Regions from separate parts of the Variovorax monticola genome, predicted to be linked through region 2. Evidence: predicted binding sites of a transcription regulator. Region 2 holds the regulator's gene; each other region holds the start of a gene.
What was found. The regulator sigma-54, encoded in region 2, starts transcription at its own class of promoters, with help from an activator protein. The targets are predictions, from matches to a motif close to TGGCANGNAANCTGCTTT.
Positions count from the first base shown of each region.

Region 1: ACSFA5_RS31750 (isopenicillin N synthase family dioxygenase) is a predicted target of sigma-54. The motif match lies at 1,746-1,763, and genes of this name have one in related genera.
Region 3: ACSFA5_RS19400 (pilin) is a predicted target of sigma-54. The motif match lies at 1,054-1,071, and genes of this name have one in related genera.
Region 4: atzF (allophanate hydrolase) is a predicted target of sigma-54. The motif match lies at 2,043-2,060, and genes of this name have one in related genera.

Region 1 covers NZ_JBPJZP010000010.1:73,766-78,116, reverse strand. The annotation lists gene ACSFA5_RS31765 (malonic semialdehyde reductase) at 1-110, shown strand, start outside; gene rutF (NADH-dependent FMN reductase RutF) at 136-672, shown strand; gene rutR (HTH-type transcriptional regulator RutR) at 862-1,578, opposite strand; gene ACSFA5_RS31750 (isopenicillin N synthase family dioxygenase) at 1,796-2,797, shown strand; gene ACSFA5_RS31745 (VOC family protein) at 2,813-3,199, shown strand; gene ACSFA5_RS31740 (BMP family ABC transporter substrate-binding protein) at 3,269-4,351, shown strand, end outside.
Region 2 covers NZ_JBPJZP010000007.1:433,284-437,634, reverse strand. The annotation lists gene ACSFA5_RS26095 (phospholipase D family protein) at 1-1,379, opposite strand, end outside; gene rpoN (RNA polymerase factor sigma-54) at 1,390-3,006, opposite strand; gene lptB (LPS export ABC transporter ATP-binding protein) at 3,024-3,818, opposite strand; gene lptA (lipopolysaccharide transport periplasmic protein LptA) at 3,815-4,351, opposite strand, start outside.
Region 3 covers NZ_JBPJZP010000005.1:338,069-342,419, reverse strand. The annotation lists gene ACSFA5_RS19410 (CHASE2 domain-containing protein) at 1-92, shown strand, start outside; gene ACSFA5_RS19405 (3',5'-cyclic-nucleotide phosphodiesterase) at 122-925, shown strand; gene ACSFA5_RS19400 (pilin) at 1,129-1,614, shown strand; partial or broken gene ACSFA5_RS19395 (transposase) at 1,956-2,288, shown strand; gene ACSFA5_RS19390 (PglL family O-oligosaccharyltransferase) at 2,285-4,021, shown strand; gene ACSFA5_RS19385 (pilin) at 4,167-4,351, shown strand, end outside.
Region 4 covers NZ_JBPJZP010000007.1:162,554-166,904, reverse strand. The annotation lists gene ACSFA5_RS24880 (ABC transporter substrate-binding protein) at 1-258, opposite strand, end outside; gene atzF (allophanate hydrolase) at 278-2,014, opposite strand; gene ACSFA5_RS24870 (M48 family metallopeptidase) at 2,356-3,219, opposite strand; gene ACSFA5_RS24865 (AmpG family muropeptide MFS transporter) at 3,339-4,351, shown strand, end outside.

The DNA of each region.
Region 1 (4,351 bases), on a different contig from region 2:
GCACCGACTGGAGCGTCAACTTCCTCATCAACCTGGGCCACGGCGACGCGTCGAAGGTGTTCGCCCGCCTGCCGCGCCTGCCCTTCGACGCGGCCTGCGTGCTGGCCTGACGGAGCTACTGCAATGCACAACGCCATGGCCTCTCACGCCGCTTCATCGAACCCTGCCGGCCTGCCGCCGGGCCTGCCCAAGGCCGACTACCGCAATGCGATGGCGCGCCTGGGCGCCGCGGTGAACATCATCACCACCGACGGCCCCGCGGGCCGCGCGGGCTTCACGGCATCGGCCGTGTGCAGCGTGACCGACGAGCCGCCCACGCTGCTGGTGTGCCTGAACCGCTCGGCGTCGGTGTACCCGGCGTTCAAGGCGAACGGCGTGCTGTGCGTGAACGTGCTGGCCGCGGGGCACCAGTCGCTGTCGGCCCTGTTCGGCGGCAAGACGCCGATGGACGAACGCTTCGCGGCGGGCCGGTGGCGCCGCAACACCACCGGCTCGCCGATGCTCGACGACGCGGCCGTGTCCTTCGACTGCCGCGTGATGCACGCAACGAGCGCGGGCACGCACGACGTGCTGTTCTGCGAGGCGGTGGCCATCGCCATCGGCGGCGCGGCGCAAGGGCTCATCTACTTCGACCGCCGGTATCACGAGATCGCGGTGCCGCCGCAGCATTGACTTTTCTCTTGGAAAGCAAGACCCACGTGCGCGACGCGCGTTCCGTGTTGTCCCCTCTCCCCTCGGGGAGAGGGTCAGGGTGAGGGGGCAGCGGCGCCGGCACGCAGTCGTTGTGGGTTCGAGGCCGCTGCCCTCACCCCAGCCCTCTCCCCAAGGGGAGAGGGAGCAAGACACAGCGCCTTGCCGCAGTCACCGCGGCGTGATGCCCTGCAGCACGATGCGCTGCACGTTCTCCACCGTCTTCTCGAAGAACGCCTCGTCGTCGAGCGTGTGCCCCGACAGCGCCTGCACCTGCACGCCGAAATCCGCGTAGTGCTGCGTGATCGCCCACAGCGCATAGATCAGGTGCTGCGGGTCCACCGGTGCCAGCTTGCCGGCGGCCACCCACGCCACGATCACCTCCGACTTGCGCTCCACCAGCGTGCGCAACTCACGGTCGAGTTCGTCGCGCAGCAGCGGCGCGCCCTGGATCATTTCAAGGCAGAACAGGCGCGACGCATCGGGCCGGTCGCGCGAGATCACGAGCTTGCGGCGGATGTAGTCGCCGATGGCCTGGCTCGGGTCCTGCTCGGCGCTGAAGCCGCGCAGTGGTTCGAGCCACAGCGCGAGCAGGTCGCGCAGCACGTTGACGTAAAGCTCTTCCTTGTTCGCGAAGTAATAGAGCAGGTTGCTCTTGGACACATCGGCGCGCGCCGCCACCTGGTCGATCGACGTGCCGTGCAGGCCGAAGCGCGAGAACAGGCCCAGTGCAGCGCCCAGGATGGCGCTGCGCTTGTCCTCGATCTGGCGCAGCCGGCGGCTCACCGCGGACGCGCTGCGCACCACGGGTTTCGCACGCTTGCGCGCCGGGCTTTCCTTGCTGGCTTCCTTGCTGGTGTTGGCAGCCAGCGCCTTGGTCTTCGGCATCTTCCCTCACTCTCTCTATCTCGGTGTTCGGTCTGGTTCTGGTACTGCGCACCACTGTAAGGCCACGGTGCATCGCCTTGCGTCACGAAGGCGTTCACAGGCTCATGCAAGGGCCTTGCCACGCACCATGCTGACGCGGCCGTTGCGATTTGTCCATTTGGTCCAACTGGCACAGACGTTGCATGGCGAAAGGCATGCCAAGCCAGAGGAACCTGCCATGACCCTGCTGTCCGTCCCCATCATCGATCTCGCGCCTTACTTCGCCGGCACCGCCGAAGGCAAGGCCGAGGTCGCGAAGAAAGTCGATGAAGCCTGCCGCAGCATCGGCTTTCTCGTCATCACCAACCACGGCATTCCGCCGGCGTTGATCTCCAGCGTGTCGTCGCTGTCGCGCACCTTCTTCGACATGCCGCTGGCCGACAAGCGCAAGGTCGACCGGCCGCGCGAAGACGCGGTGCGCGGGTACAGCGCGGTGGGCGAAGAGGGCCTGTCGTACAGCCTGGAAGAGGCGGCCCCCGGCGACCTGAAGGAGTCGTTCTCGGTCGGCCCGTCGAACGTGCCGAACGACGACTACCACCGCGGCCCTGCCGCCGGCCCGCACTTCGAGCCCAACAGCTGGCCGCCCATAGACGGTTTCCGCGAAGCCTACGAGGGCTACTTCGAGGCCATGAGCGATCTCTCGCGCTCGCTGATGCGCATCTTCGCGCTCGGCCTGTCGCTGCCGGAAAACTTCTTCGACGACAAGATCGACGCGCACATCAGCATGTTCCGCGTGCTGAGCTATCCGCCCCAGCGCGAGCAGCCGCTGCCCGGCCAGTTGCGCGCGGGTGCGCACAGCGACTACGGCAGCCTGACGATCGTGCTGCCCGACGACAAGGGCCTGCAGGTGTTCAACAAGGCCGGCCAGTGGGTCGACGTGCCGCAGGTCGAGGGCGGCCTGGTGGTGAACATCGCCGACCTGATGATGCAGTGGACCAACGACCAGTGGGTGTCCACGCTGCACCGGGTGATCAACCCGCCGTTCGAGGTGGCGAGCACCAACCGCCGGCAGTCGCTGGTGTTCTTTCACCAGCCCAACTACGACGCGATGGTGGAGTGCCTGCCCGTCTGCCTGGCACCTGGGGAGAGCGCCAAGTACCCCCCCATTACTTCCGGCGACCACCTGACCTCGAAGTTCGTCAAGCAGACGACGTTCGGCGGGACCAAGGCAACCGCCTGATCGGGCCCCACGCACATGGCGCACCTCTCTTATGTCAACGTCTTCGCCAAGGACGTGGTCGCGCTCAGCGGCTTCTACCAGCGCGTGTTCGGCTTCCCGGAAATCGAGGCGATCCGCTCGCCGATCTTTCGCGGGCTGGACACCGGCAAGTCGAGCCTCGGCTTCAACGCGCTCGATGCCTACGAGCTGCTGCACCTTTCCGAGTTCTCCGACACGCGCGGCGTGAAGTTTCTGCTGAACATCGACGTCGACAGCCAGGCCGATGTCGACCGCATGGTGCCCGTGGCGCTGGAGGCCGGCGCCACGCTCGTCAAGCCGCCGTACGTCACCTACTACCACTGGTACCAGTCGGTGCTGCTCGACCCCGAAGGCAATGTGTTCCGCATCAATTTCATGATGTAGCGGCACGCGGCGTTCGTCTCCTTCTTCTTGCCCTTGTCTCTTCCCATGCTCCTCACGAAAGGTTGCTCCATGCTGCGCACTCCCTCCCACGGCACCACCCTCGGCCTGGCCCTGAGCCTCGCAGCCGGCGGCGCGTTGTTCACGACGCTGCCCGCCGCGGCCGCCGACGGCTTCACGCTGAAGGACAAGCCGAAGATCGCGATGCTCTACTTCGGCCCGAAGAACGACGGTGGCTGGACGCAGGCCTTCGACGAAGCCCGCGTGAAGATCGAGAAGGAAATCGGCCAGAAGATCCAGTTCGTCGAAAACGTGCCCGAAGACGCCTCGGCCATCAAGCCGGCGGCCGAGAAGTTCATTCAGCGCGGCGCCAACATCGTCATCGGCACCGCCTTCGGCTATTCCGACAGCTTCAAGGACCTGGCCGCCAAGTACCCCGACGTGGCCTTTCTGAACGGCTCGGGCACCACCAACGGCACCAACCTCGAATCGTTCTACGGCCGCACCTACGAGAGCCAGTACCTCTGCGGCATGGCCGCGGGCGCGGCGTCCAAGACCGGCAAGCTCGGCTTCGTCGCGGCCAACCCCTTCGGCGTGGTGAACTGGACCATCAACGCCTTCGCGCTCGGCGCGCAGAAGATGAACCCCGCCGCCACCGTCAACGTGATCTACACCGGCGCATGGAACGACCCCATCAAGGAACGCGCCGCCGCCGCCGCGCTCATCGACCAGGGCGCCGACGTGATCGGCCAGCACGTGGACAGCCCCACGCCGCAAATCGTGGCGCAGGAGCGCGGCGTGTACGGCACCGGCCACCACCGCGACCTGCGCCAGTTCGCGCCCAAGGCCACGCTGTGTTCCTCCGTGTGGGTGTGGGACAGGTTCCTCACGCCGGAGCTGAAGAAGGTCATGGCCGGCGGCTGGAAGCCTGCCCCCTACGGCGCCTTCATCGAGATGAAGGACGGCGGCACCGACATCGCCGGCTTCGGCCCCGCCGTGCCCAAGGACAAGGCCGCGGTCATCACCGCCGAGCGCGACGCGATCATGAAGGGCAAGCAGGTGTATGCCGGCCCGCTGGCCGACCGCGACGGCAAGGAGCGCGTGGCCAAGGGCGCCGTGCTGTCCGATGCCGACCTGTGGAAGATGGACTGGTTC
Region 2 (4,351 bases):
GCCGACTCGGAGCGCGGGTCGAAGTTCATCGAGCCGACGAACAGCGTGCGCCGGTCGATCACCGCCGACTTGGCATGCAGCCGGCCCACCGAGGTGCCGAACAGCCCGAGCCGCACGCTGCGGCGGGTGCGGCTGGAGCTCAGCTCGTACAGGTCGGCGCCCAGCTTGAGCATGTCGGGCCGGTAGCGGCGGTAGGCGGTGTGCACCAGCGGCTCGTCGGTGGCGGCCAGCGAGTTGGTGACCACGCTGATCTTCACGTCGCGCCGACGAATCTCGCGCATCACCTCCAGCCCCGTGGCGCCGGGAATCAGGTACGGCGAGACGATGGTCACTTCGGAGCGCGCACGGCGCATCTGCTCGACCACGTTGTAGCGCACGCTGTCGACGTCCAGCAGCGGCACGCCGCCGTAGGAAGCCGTCTTGCCGATCACGCGGTCGGGCGAATCGGCGTAGGCCTCGGCCAGGGTCCAGATCAGGTTGAGCTTGCCGGTGTTCAGGTCGTCCGCCATCGGGCTGTAGCCGAGCAGGTCGTTGGGCGCGGGCGGCGGCGGGGGCGGCGTGGTGTCGGGGCCGGTGGCGGCCTCGAAGCGGCGCTGCAGTTCGTCGCGCGGCACCTCCGTGCGCACCACGGCGCCGATGGGCCGCACGTAGACGCTGTTCCAGTACTGGTCGAACAGGCTGCCCAGCCGCGGAACGAGCGCGCCGGTCACGAAGGTGTCGAGGTCGAGAAAGTTCTCGCCCGCAGTGCGCCGGAAATACTGGTTGCCGATGTTGCGCCCGCCCGCCACCGCCATCGCGCCGTCGGCGATGAACAGCTTGTTGTGCATGCGGCGGTTCACGCGGCTGAAGTCGAACAGCGAGGCGGCGAAGCGCTTGAGCATGCTGCCGCGCCCGGCCGGGAACGGATTGAACAGGCGCAGCTCGACGTTGGGCGTGGCGGCGAAGGCCAGCAGCAGATCGTCTTCGCCCGAGGTGTAGAGGTCGTCCATCAGCAGGCGCACCCGCACGCCGCGCAACGCGGCGTCGCGCAGGGTGCGCAGCAGGTAGCGGCCGGTCTCGTCGTTCTCGATCTGGTAGTACTGCACGTCGAGCGTGCGCTGGGCGCGGCGCGCCAGCTGGATGCGGGTGTCGAAGGCGAAGTCGCCGCCGGGCATGAGGCGAAAGCCGCTCAGGTCGGGGTCGGGCTGGGCGGCCATCGCGATCTTGCCCAGCGCCGTGTCTCCCGACACCGCCATGGCCTTGACGGCGGGGCGCGGCGCCTCGTCGGGCAAGGTGGCGCAGCCGGTGGACAGCAGCAAGAGCAGCACGGCCACCAAGGCGAAGAACCCGAGCCCCCGGCGCGACAACGGATGCGGGCGGCGAGGGAGGCAAGGGCTCATGGCCGGGTCGCTACAGCGCCTTGCGCAGGTTGGCGGGCGCTATGCGCAGCGCCTCGCGGTACTTGGCCACGGTGCGGCGCGCGCACTCGATGCCCTGCTCTTTCAGCATTTCGGAAATCTGGCTGTCCGACAGCGGCTTCTTGATGCTTTCCGAGCTGACGAACTGCTTGATGAGCGCGCGCACCGCGGTGCTCGACGCATTGCCGCCGGTCTCGGTGCCCAGCGCCGAGCCGAAGAAATACTTGAGCTCGACCGTGCCGAACGGCGTGGACATGTACTTGGCCGTGGTCACGCGCGAGATGGTCGACTCGTGCAGGCCCAGCTCGTCGGCAATTTCGCGCAGCACCAGCGGGCGCATGGCGAGCTCGCCGTGCACGAAGTAGCTTTTTTGCCGCTCGACGATGGCGTTGCTCACGCGCAGGATGGTGTCGAAGCGCTGCTGGATGTTCTTGATGAACCAGCGCGCCTCCTGCAGGCGCTGCGACAGCGCCTGGCTGCCCTCGCCCTTGTGCGCCTTCAGGGCGCCCGCGTAGATGTCGTGCACGCGCAGGCGCGGCATGACTTCCGGATTCAGCATGACGCGGAACTTGATGTTGGTGCCGCGGCCGGTCTTGGTGACGATCACGTCGGGCACCACGATGTTGCGCTCCACGTCCACGAAGCGCCGGCCCGGCTTGGGCTCCAGCCGCGCAATGATCTGCAGCGCCAGGCGCACCAGCTCTTCGTTGGTGCGCGTGAGCGTGGCCAGGCGCTTGAAGTCGCGCCGCGCCAGCAGCTCCATCGACTGCTTGCACACGGCCATGGCGGTCTTGCGGACCAGTTGTTCCTGCTCGGTCTCGTTGGGGCGGGCCAGCGCGCGCAGCTGGATGCCCAGGCATTCGCCCAGGTCGCGCGCGCCCACGCCCACGGGCTCCAGGCTCTGCAGCAGGCCGAGCGCCACCTGGAAGTGGTGCACCAGGTCGTCGAACTGGTCGTTGTCGTCGCCGGCCAGGCCCGAGGCCAGCGCGGGCAGCGAGTCCTCGAGGTAGCCGTCGTCGTTGAGCGACTCGATCAGGAAGCGCAGCGCGGCACTGTCGTTCTCGCTCAGGCGCAGGCTCAGCGCCTGGCGGTGCAGGAACGACTGCAGCGACTCCTGGCTGCGCGCGAGCTCGGTGGCGTCGGCACGCTCGTCGTCGCCCAGGTTGTTCTGGCGCGCGGGGGCGTCGCTGCCCCACTCGCTGTCGTCGGGCGCGGCCATGTCGACGGTGCCGTCGCCTTCCCAGTCGGGCTCGCGCTCGTTGATTTCCGTGGCCGGTCCGTCTGACTCGGCGGTGCTGGTGGTGGTCGTCTCGGTGGAAGAAGTGGAGGTGCTGGCAGCCGGCGGGGCGAAGTCGCCTTCGCTTTCGATGGCGTCGCTTCCATCGCTGCCGCCGTCATCGCGCGGTACCGGCGCATCGGCCGTGTCGAGCCCGAACTCCTCGCGTGCCGCCTCTTCCGCGGTGCGCTCGAGGAACGGGTTCTCGTCCAGCATCTGCTCGACCTCCTGGCTCAGTTCGAGCGTGGAGAGCTGCAGCAGGCGAATGGACTGCTGCAGCTGCGGCGTGAGCGCCAGGTGCTGCGAGACGCGAAGGGACAGCCCTTGCTTCATGGAGAGCCCACCCGCCCTTACATCCGGAAGTGCTCGCCAAGGTAGACGCGTCGTACCTCGGCGTTGTCGACGATCTCCGAGGGCGTGCCTTGTGCCAGCACATGCCCGTCGCTGATGATGAACGCGTGATCGCAGATGCCCAGCGTCTCACGCACGTTGTGGTCGGTGATGAGCACGCCGATGCCGCGTTCCTTCAGGAAACTGATGATCCGCTGGATTTCGATGACCGCGATCGGGTCGATGCCGGCAAAGGGCTCGTCCAGCAGGATGAAGCGCGGCTGGGTGGCCAGCGCACGCGCAATTTCCACCCGGCGGCGTTCGCCGCCCGACAGCGCCAGCGCGGGCGAATCGCGCAGGTGGTCTACCCGCAGGTCGGCCAGCAGCTCGGACAGGCGCTCCTCGATGTGCGCCTTGGACAGCGGCGCCAGCTTGCCGCTGGCGTCGGGCTCCTGCTGCAGTTCGAGCACGGCGCGCACGTTTTCCTCGACCGTGAGCTTGCGGAAGATCGAGGCTTCCTGCGGCAGGTAGCTCAGGCCCATGCGGGCGCGCCGGTGGATCGGCATGTGGGCGATGGGCTCGCCGTCGATGGTGATCTCGCCCGCGTCGGCGCGCACCAGCCCCACGATCATGTAGAACGACGTGGTCTTGCCCGCGCCGTTGGGGCCGAGCAGCCCGACCACTTCGCCCTTCTGCACGTTGAGCGACACGTCTTTCACCACCGTGCGGCTGCCATAGCTCTTCTTCAGGCCGCGCGCCACCAGGCGGCTGCCCGGCGCGCCGTTGGCGTCGTGCGATCCAGCGGTTTCTATCACTTGCGGGTGTCTCCGTCGTCGAGCGTGGTGCTCTGGCGCAGGCCCTTGCCGGGCGCCGGGGTGGGTGCCGCCGGCGCAGCCTTGGCGCCCGCCGGGGCCGAGGCACCGGCGGCCGGCGCGGCCGCGGCCTTGGGGGTCAGGATGGTCTTCACGCGACCGCCGGGGGCGGATGCGTTGACGGCGGAGTTCGCCGGCACGGTGGAACCGTTGACGGTGTAGGTGTCGTTGCTCTGGTCGTAGACGATCAGCGCGCCCTGGCTCTCGTCGTTCGGCGTGGCGCCCAGCAGGCGGCGCATCACGGCGTTGCGGATGAACTTGACGTTGTCGGCGCGGCTGTCGTACTCGATGACTTCGGACTCGCCCTCGATCCACTCGTCGGGCGCATTGCGCTTCTGCTTGTAGTAAGCGCGCTTGCCGGGCGCCGCCGTGACCACGCCGTACTGGTAGCCCTCGGCGTCCTGTCGCACGTCCATGCGCGCGCCACGGATGATGATCGTGCCCTTCGTGACCAGCACGTTGCCGGTGAACACGCT
Region 3 (4,351 bases), on a different contig from region 2:
TTTACCAGCTGTATGCCCAGCGTTTAGCCTCGATGGCGTTGCGCCCGCAAGACCCGAACTGGGACGGTGCAACCCGGTTCGAAACCAAATGACGGCCGACACACCCAGGGGGGCTCTCACAATGCAGGTTCGTGTGCTGGGTTGCTCGGGCGCCATCGCCAAAGGCTGCCGCACCACCTCGTTTCTGGTGGACACAGACTTGCTTGTCGACGCGGGTACGGGGGTCGGAGACCTCACGCTCGACGAAATGGCGGCCATCGACGACGTGGTGCTCACCCACAGCCACCTCGACCACATCGCCGCGCTGCCCCTGATGCTCGACGCCGTCGGCAGCCGCCGCACCCAGCCGCTGCGGGTGCATGCGCTGAGGGCCACCATCGAGGCGCTGCGCACGCATGTGTTCAACAACGTCATCTGGCCGGACTTCGAAAGCATTCCGAGCCAGGACGCGCCCTTCGTGAGCTTTCATGACATCGCGGTAGGGCAGTCGCTGCAGTTGGGCAGCCGCCAGCCCAAGTGCATCGAGGTGCTGCCAGCCGTGCACACCGTGCCGGCGTGCGGCTTCGCCGTGCGGCGCGCGCAAGGGGGCGCTCACTGGGTCTTCAGCGGCGATACCGAGCGCAATGCGCCCTTCTGGGAGCGGGTGAACGCGCTGGATGTGGCGATGCTGGTGATAGAGACGGCCTTCAGCAGCCGGGAACAGGCGCTGGCCGAGCGCAGCCTGCATCTGTCGCCGTCGGTGCTGGCCGATGAGCTGGCCCTTATCGAGCCGGGCAGGCATTACCCGATCTACATCACCCACACCAAGCCGGCGGAAACCGAGGAAATCATGAGCCAGATCGAGGTGCTGGCGGCCCGACAGGTGGCGGGGCTGGCGCAACGGGACATTCGCTGGCTGAAGGCGGATGGGGTGCTGACGTTTTGAGTTCAGTGGCGCGCGGGAGTGACAAACTTGTCACTGATTGTTGCGGCCGAGAGCGAAAAGTGTCACTCGCTGTAACTGAAATGTAAACAAATGCACTAGTTGGAGGGTGTAAACGATTGAAATCCGGTTGGCACAGATGCTGCGGAAGGTACTGTGCTCCGGGCTGGTTCCCGGGCTCAACCAACCAACCTGGAGTTAGTTCAATGAATCACCGCACTCTCGCCCGCCGCGCTCAGGCCGGCTTTACCCTTATCGAATTGATGATCGTTGTGGCGATCATTGGTATCTTGGCTGCTGTGGCTCTGCCGGCTTATCAGGATTACACAGCTAAGTCGCAAGTTGCTGCGGCTATTGCCGAAGTCAGCCCGGGCAAGGTTGGTATTGAAGGCAAGATTACCGACGGCAAGGCTGTTAGCGACCCGACCGACATCGGTCTTGCAGCCTCTACACCGCGTTGCTCGGCGATCACTGCCAGCTTCCTGGTGGCCGGCGAGGGCGCAGCGACGATCGCGTGCACGCTGATCGGCGGTTCGCAAGTCGCAGGCAAAACCATTACTCTCACCCGCACGAAAGACACCGCAACGGCCGCTGCCGCAACCGGCACCACCCCCGCCGTTAGCCCTGGTGGTTGGAATTGCGCTTTCTCGGGCGCAGCCAAGCTGTCGCCTGTTACTTGCCCCGGCGTGTAATCGTCTCCGCATAAAAAAACCGCCTTCGCAGTCTGTGTAAATAGTCTGCGGTTGCTCTAGCAACGATGCCCTCCAGGCGCTAGCCTGGAGGGCATCGTTGTTGTTTGTGGAGCATCCCGATGGCCCACGCAGTGGAGAGAGCCGGTAACAAGCCGCTTTATTTCCCGTCATGCTTGATAAATTGGTCTGGCCCGATGCGGTGGTCCGGGTCATAGACGCATGGATCGCTGCATTGACGTTGAGTGATCTCGGCTTTGCCAAGTCAATTCCGCAATTGCATGGGCGCCCCACCCTACGACCCCGCCAACCTGTTGCGGCTGTAACTCTGGGGCTACCTCAACACTGTACGTTCGTCCCGGGCGCTGGAGCCCGAATGTCACCGCAACGTCGAGTGCACGTGGCTGCTGGGCCGCCTCGCCCCGGCCTACAAGACCATCGCCAAATTCCGTCGGGGCAATCTGCAGGCACTGGTCGCCACCAGCGCTGCCTTCGTGCAGTTCACCCGTAGCCAGCGCCTCATTGCCTCCATTACCGTTGCCATCGTCGGCCCTCGAAGCTTGGCCGAGCAGGCACAGCGCAACGCCCGGGAGGTGATTTTGAGGGGTCGCCTAATACACACGTTTCGAGTATCAAACGTAAGCGAACGTCGAGCACAGGAAAAATTGGCTGAATGACCGCTGCGAAAACGCATACCCCGATTGAAAATGCGCCAGCGCAGCACCTCATCCCTGTGTTTTGTCGCGCGCTGATTACGTTGCCGTTCATTTTTCCCCTAGCGGCGGGCCCTTCAGTCAACGCCTGGCAGCAGTTGGCGTCGTGGCTGTGCATAGCGTTGTTGTTGGTTTTGATGAAGTCAAGGGCCGCCTTAGCGAATCCTTGGGTGCTGGCCTGGCTTGCCTTAATTGCATTCCTTGTCACGGTCTCTACCGACTCGGGGCTCGGCCCCAGCGCTCGAATCCCCGCAGTCGTTGTCATCTTGCTCACCACCATGGCGGCCTGCATGGGTTCGAGCCTCGTTCACCGCGGCACCCGCTGGCATGTGGTGCTCGGCCAGGGTCTGCTAAGCGCTGGACTCATCAGCGCGGTGCTAGGCCTGCTCCAGTACTACGGCTTAGCAGAGCATCTGGAGCCCTGGACGACCTCCCCTGCGGTGGGACAGGCTTTCGGCAATCTGCGCCAGCGCAACCAGTTCGCCAGCTTGATCAGCATGGCCTTTATTGCCGCCCTCTGGCTTCATGCGACGCGCAAAAGCGCGGTCCCCTCCAATCGCATTGCGTCGGCGGGCGCCGTCATCTTGCTGGTGGTGGCCGCCGCAGCGTCCACGTCGCGAACGGGTCTGCTGGAGTTTTTGCTGATCATTGCCTCCGCGGCCTGGATGGCGCGTCGTGAACGCCGTGGCTCGCGCCTCGGCGTGAAGGCCGGGCCGGAGGTGTCGCACCGGTTGCCCGCCCCAATGGCGCTGCTCTCCCTGATTCCGCTGTATTTCGCAGCCGCCTGGGTCTTGCCGCAACTCGTCGGCGGTGGAACCGAGAGCATGGCGCAGCGCCTGAGCGAAGGCGCCCCGGTGGGCCACAGCCGGCTGATTCTCTGGCACAACGTGCTGACGCTCATCGCGGAACACCCGTGGCGGGGATGGGGCTGGGGCGAACTGAGCTTCGCGCACTACATGCACAGCACGCTGTACCCGGGGGCACGCTTCGTCGAGATCCTCGACAACGCCCACAACCTGCCACTGCACCTTGCGGTCGAGCTCGGCATTCCTGCGGCTGTGCTCGTGTGCGGTGGCTTCATCTGGTTCATGGTCACCGCGCAGCCGTGGCGCGAGCGCGATCCGTTCCGCCTCATGGCCTGGGGGCTGCTGGGCGTGATCGTGCTGCACAGCCTGCTCGAATATCCACTGTGGTACGGACCGTTCCAGATGGTCTTCGGTCTTTGCCTCGGCGTACTCTGGCCCGCCAGGCGAGCGGAAGCAGATCGACCTCGGCCCAAGTTTCACGCCATGTCGTCGGTCACGGCGGCGGTGTTGATCGCCATCGTTGGCTATGCAAGCTGGGACTACATCCGCATCAGCCAGATCTATCTGCCTCGGGATGAGCGGCTGCCGCAGTACGAGGAGCACCCCCTTGAAAAAGCGCAAGGCTCGTGGCTGTTTGCGAATCAGGTCGACTTCGCCAGGCTCACCCTGACCACGGTGACCGCCTCCAATGCGGCGGAAATCCATGCGCTGGCTCAACGCCTCGTGCATTTCTCCCCAGAACCCCGTGTGATCGTGAAGCTGATCGAAAGCGCCGAAGTGATGGGCCTGCATGACGAGGCGCGGGCGGAAGCGCAACGTTTCAGCGTTGCGTTTCCACGTCAGTACGAACGTTGGCTCGAAGGCAAACCGGTTGATTCGTCGGCCTTTTGAGCGCCGCCCACCGGCTTCGCGAGGACGACGAGCGGCGTTTATCCCCTGATGAGCGGCTTCTTTACAAAAGGTAAAGAAGCGTAAGCTAGGCCACAAAGATACACATTTGTGTCTTTCGCCCTTGTGGGCGTTTTGGGCCTTGTTCATGACCATTTACAAAAACCGCCATCGCCACGCCGGCTTCACGCTTGTCGAAGTCATGATCGTTGTCGTGATCATCGGCATCCTGGCTGCGATCGCGCTTCCCCAATATTCGGACTATGTGCGGCGTGCGCGGGTTACGGAGGCGCTTGGGCTGTTGGCTGGCATGCGGCCGCGGATGGAGCAGTT
Region 4 (4,351 bases), 270 kb from region 2:
GAGCATGCCTTCCATCACCTGCTGCGCGCCGGCGAACTTGAGCGGCTCGACGTCGAGGCCGGCTTCCTTGAAGTAGCCCTTGTCCACCGCCGCGAAAAACGGCAGGCCAGCGGCCACGGGCCAGAAGCCGATGCGCAGCTTGGGCGCGGCCTGCGCGCGCACCAGGGCGGGCGCGGCCAGCACGGCCAGGCCCGCGGCGCCGGCCTGCAGCAGCTGGCGGCGGTGGCGCGAAGCGGAGGGTTTCTTTGGGGTGCTCATCGGAACTCCTGGATCAAAGTCAAAGGGAAGAAGGTGCCGGGCCGGTGCCGGTGCGGCTGGCGACGTAGGCACGCCAGCCGCCAAAAGAGCTCACGTCCTGCGCGCCGGCCAGCGCGTGGCCTTCGCAGATGAAGCCCTTGACCCAGCTGCCGTCGGCCAGCTCGACGCTGCCAAGGCCGAGGGGCGGCGGAATCAGCGCGAGGAAGCTGCCGACCTGCGCAAGGGGCACGGCCCACACTTCCAGCGCGATGGCGGTGCCCGCGCCGCCTTCGGCCACGCGCTGCAGGCCGGGCTTGGGCGGCACGGTGCCCGGCAGCGCGTACAGGCGGTAGTCCGGCGACGTGGCGGTGGCGCGCAGCAGCGTGGCACCGCGCTCGGTGAGCTGGCCGTTGAGCGGCATGCCCGACAGGTGCGCACCGACCACGGCGACAGGCAGCATGTCGGCACCGGCTGCGGCGAGCCCCGGAATGGCGCGCATCGCGGGCAGCGGCTTGCCCGTGGCGCCCTGCGCGAGTCCCGTGGCGTGGTGGTAGCGCTGGCCCAGGTCGGCCAGTGCCAGGTCGCTGCCGCAGGGCCCGATCAGCGTGATGCCGAACGGCAGGCCGTCGTCGCGCAGGCTGCTGGGCACCGAGAGCGCGGCGTAGTCGAGCAGGTTGACGAAGTTGGTGTACCCGCCCAGGTTGCGGTTGAGCGCCACCGGGTCGGCACGCATCTGCTCGCGGGTGTAGTGCGTGGGCGCGGTGGGCACCACCAGCACGTCGATGCCGCGCCACATCGGCTCGACCTTCTGCGCGATGGCGCGCAGGTGCGTTTGCGCGTCGAACACGTCGGCGGCGTTGTAGCCGCGGCCGGCGGCGAGGATGCCGCGCACGGGCTCGATGACCTCGTCGGCGTGCGCGTCGAAGAATTCGCGCACCGCGGCGTAGCGCTCGGCGACCAGCGCGCTTTCGTACAGCAGCGCGGCGGCCTCGGCGAGCGGCGCGTAGGCAATGGTGACGGGCGAGCCGCCCATGGCCAGCAGCCGCGCGGTGGCGTCGTTGAAGGCCTGCTCGGCGGCGGTGTCGCCGAAAAAGCTCAGCGTGTCGGGCACGCCGAAGGAGAAGCGCGCGGGCAGCGGCTCGCGGTCCAGGCGCAGGTCGCGCGAGTACGGGTCGCGCGCGTCGTGGCCGGCGGCGGCCAGCAGCACGTCGACGGCGGTGGCGACGGTGGTCGCGAAGATGGAAACGCAGTCCGCGCTCTGCGCCGCCGGCACCACGCCGAAGGTGCTCAGCAGGCCGCGCGAAGGCTTCAGGCCGACGATGTTGTTGAGCCCGGCAGGCACGCGGCCCGAGCCTGCGGTGTCGGTGCCGAGCGCGAAGTCGACCTCGCCGGCGGCCACCAGGTAGGCCGAGCCCGAGCTGGAGCCGCCCGACACGCAGCGCGCGTCGAAAGCGTTGGGCACCTCGCCGTAAGGCGAGCGTGTGCCGTTCAGGCCGCAGGCGAACTGGTCGAGGTTGGTCTTGCCGGCCAGCGATGCACCGGCTTCGAGCAGGCGCTGCACCACGGCCGCGTGGACCGTGGGGTGGCGCTCGAAGGCCGGGCAGGCGGCGGTGGTGGGCACGCCGGCCACGTCGATGTTGTCCTTGACCGCGAAGCGCAAGCCGGCGAGCGGCAGGGCGGAACCCAGGGCTTGGCTGGCGCGCGTGTCGACGACGGGGGACGCGAATTTCGCGATCCAGGCGGCGGCGGGAGATCCGTTTTCTTCATGCACCATCATCAGGCATCCAAACATGTGTACAAGTTGAGATGCAAGCGGCGTGCCAGCGGAAAGGGGGCGTTGGATTGGCTCCTTCCCCTTCCGGGGGAAGGCTGGGATGGGGGCAGGCCTTCAATCAGGCGCCGCGCTTTTCAGGAGGCCGTCGTGCCCCCACCCCCACCCCCGCCCTCCCCCGGGAGGGGAGGGAGCAAGGCAGGAATGCGGTCTCGGATTGACTCCTTCCCCTTCTGGGGGAAGGCTGGGATGGGGGCAGGCCTTCGATCAGGCGCCGCGCTTTTCAGGAGGCCGTCGTGCCCCCACCCCGACCCTCCCCCAACGGGGGAGGGAGAAAAACAGAAAGCTCAGGTCTTCTTCGCGTCCCGGTACAGCCTGTCCACCTTCGGCAGGTTCGCTTCCAGCTTCGCGATGCGGTCCGGCCCGCTCGGGTGCGTCGACAGGAAGCTCAGCCCGCCCTGGTTCTTCGACGCCGTGGCCATCTTCTGCCACAGCGACACCGACGCCTTCGGGTCATAGCCCGCGCGGGCCGCGAGCTCCAGGCCCACCAGGTCGGCCTCGGTTTCGTCGCCGCGGCTGAACTTGAGCGTGATGAGCTGCGTGCCGGCGCGCGCCGCCATGTCGCCCACCTGCCCCAGGCCGAGCAGCTGCGCACCGATGGAAAGCGCCGCCCCGGTGCCCGCGCTCTTGGCCATGCGGGCGCGTGCGTGCTCGCGCAGCGCGTGGGCCATTTCGTGGCCCATGACCATGGCGACCTCGTCGTCGCTCAGCTTGAGCTGGTCGAGGATGCCGGTGAAGAAGGCGATCTTGCCGCCGGGCATGCAGAAGGCGTTGACCTGCTTGCTGCCGATCAGGTTGACCTCCCACTTCCATTCGCGGGCGCGCGAGTTCCACGGCATGGCGAAGGGAATGAGGCGGTTGGCGATGGTGCGCAGGCGCTGCAGCTGCGGGTTGCCGTCGCCCGCGAGCGCACCCTTGGCGCGCGCCTGTTCGAGCAACTGGCCGTACTGCTGCACGCCGGCCGCCTCGATCTTGTCGGCGGGCACGAGGTTGCGCGCCATCGAGGCATTGCCGACGTTGACCTGCGCGAGCGCCGGGCCGGCCAGGGCCGCGCCCGCGGCGGCCAGCAGGAAGGCTCGCCGGGGGTTCCACGCGGAAGCGGCAGAAGCGGCGGAAACAGCAGAGGTGGGGCGGTCGCATCGTAGGCACATAGGGGCCGGATCATAGGAACAAATGAAGACGAACGACGCCCCGATGGCCCCCGGAGCACCACGGACAACCTGCGCCTTCGGCCGCGGTGCCGGCGCCTTGCCGCAGCCGGGCGTCACTCATGGACAATCCGAAGCTCATGTCCGCCACGCCCGCCGAAACCCCCACCGCCCCCAAACCGCCCTGGCGCGACGCGCTGAAGGTCTACCTCGAACCTGCCACGCTGCGCATGCTGGCGCTGGGTTTCTCGGCCGGGCTGCCGCTGCTGCTGGTGCTGGGCACGCTGAGCTTTCGCCTGCGCGAGGCGGGCATCGACCGCACCACCATCGGCTACCTGAGCTGGGTCGGGCTGGCCTATGGCTTCAAGTGGGTCTGGGCGCCGCTGGTCGACCGGCTGCCGCTGCCGCCGCTGACCACGCTGCTCGGGCGCCGGCGCGGCTGGCTGCTGCTGGCGCAGGGCGTGGTGATCGTGGGGCTGGTCGGCATGGCCATGAACGACCCGCGCCTGGGGCTCAAGCCGCTGATCTGGTGCGCGCTGCTGGTGGCCTTCGGCTCGGCCACGCAGGACATCGCGCTGGACGCCTTTCGCATCGAATCGGCCGAGACGCGCAAGCAGGCCGCGCTGGCCGCCGCCTACCAGACGGGCTACCGGCTCGCGATGATCTGGGCCGGCGCCGGCGTGCTGTGGGTCGCGGCCTGGGCCGAGGTGGCACCGGCCGTGGCGGCCACGGGTGCGGCGGCTTACCAGAACGGCGCCTGGAAGACGGCCTACCTGGTGATGGCGGCCTCCATGTCGGTCGGCGTCGTCACCGTGCTGCTGTCGCCCGAGCCGGTGCGCCGCATGCTGCCCCCGACGAAGAACGCGGCCGAGTGGCTGCGCAACGTGCTGATCGAGCCCTTTGCCGACTTCATCCGCCGCTACAAGTGGCAGGCGGTGCTGATCCTCTCGCTGATTGCCATCTACCGCATCAGCGACGTGGTGATGGGCATCATGGCCAACCCGTTCTACGTGGACATGGGCTTCACCAAGGACGAGGTGGCCACGGTCAGCAAGATCTACGGCGTGGTCATGACGCTGGCGGGCGCCTTCGTGGGGGGCGTGCTGTCGATGCGCCTGGGCGTGATGCGCGTGCT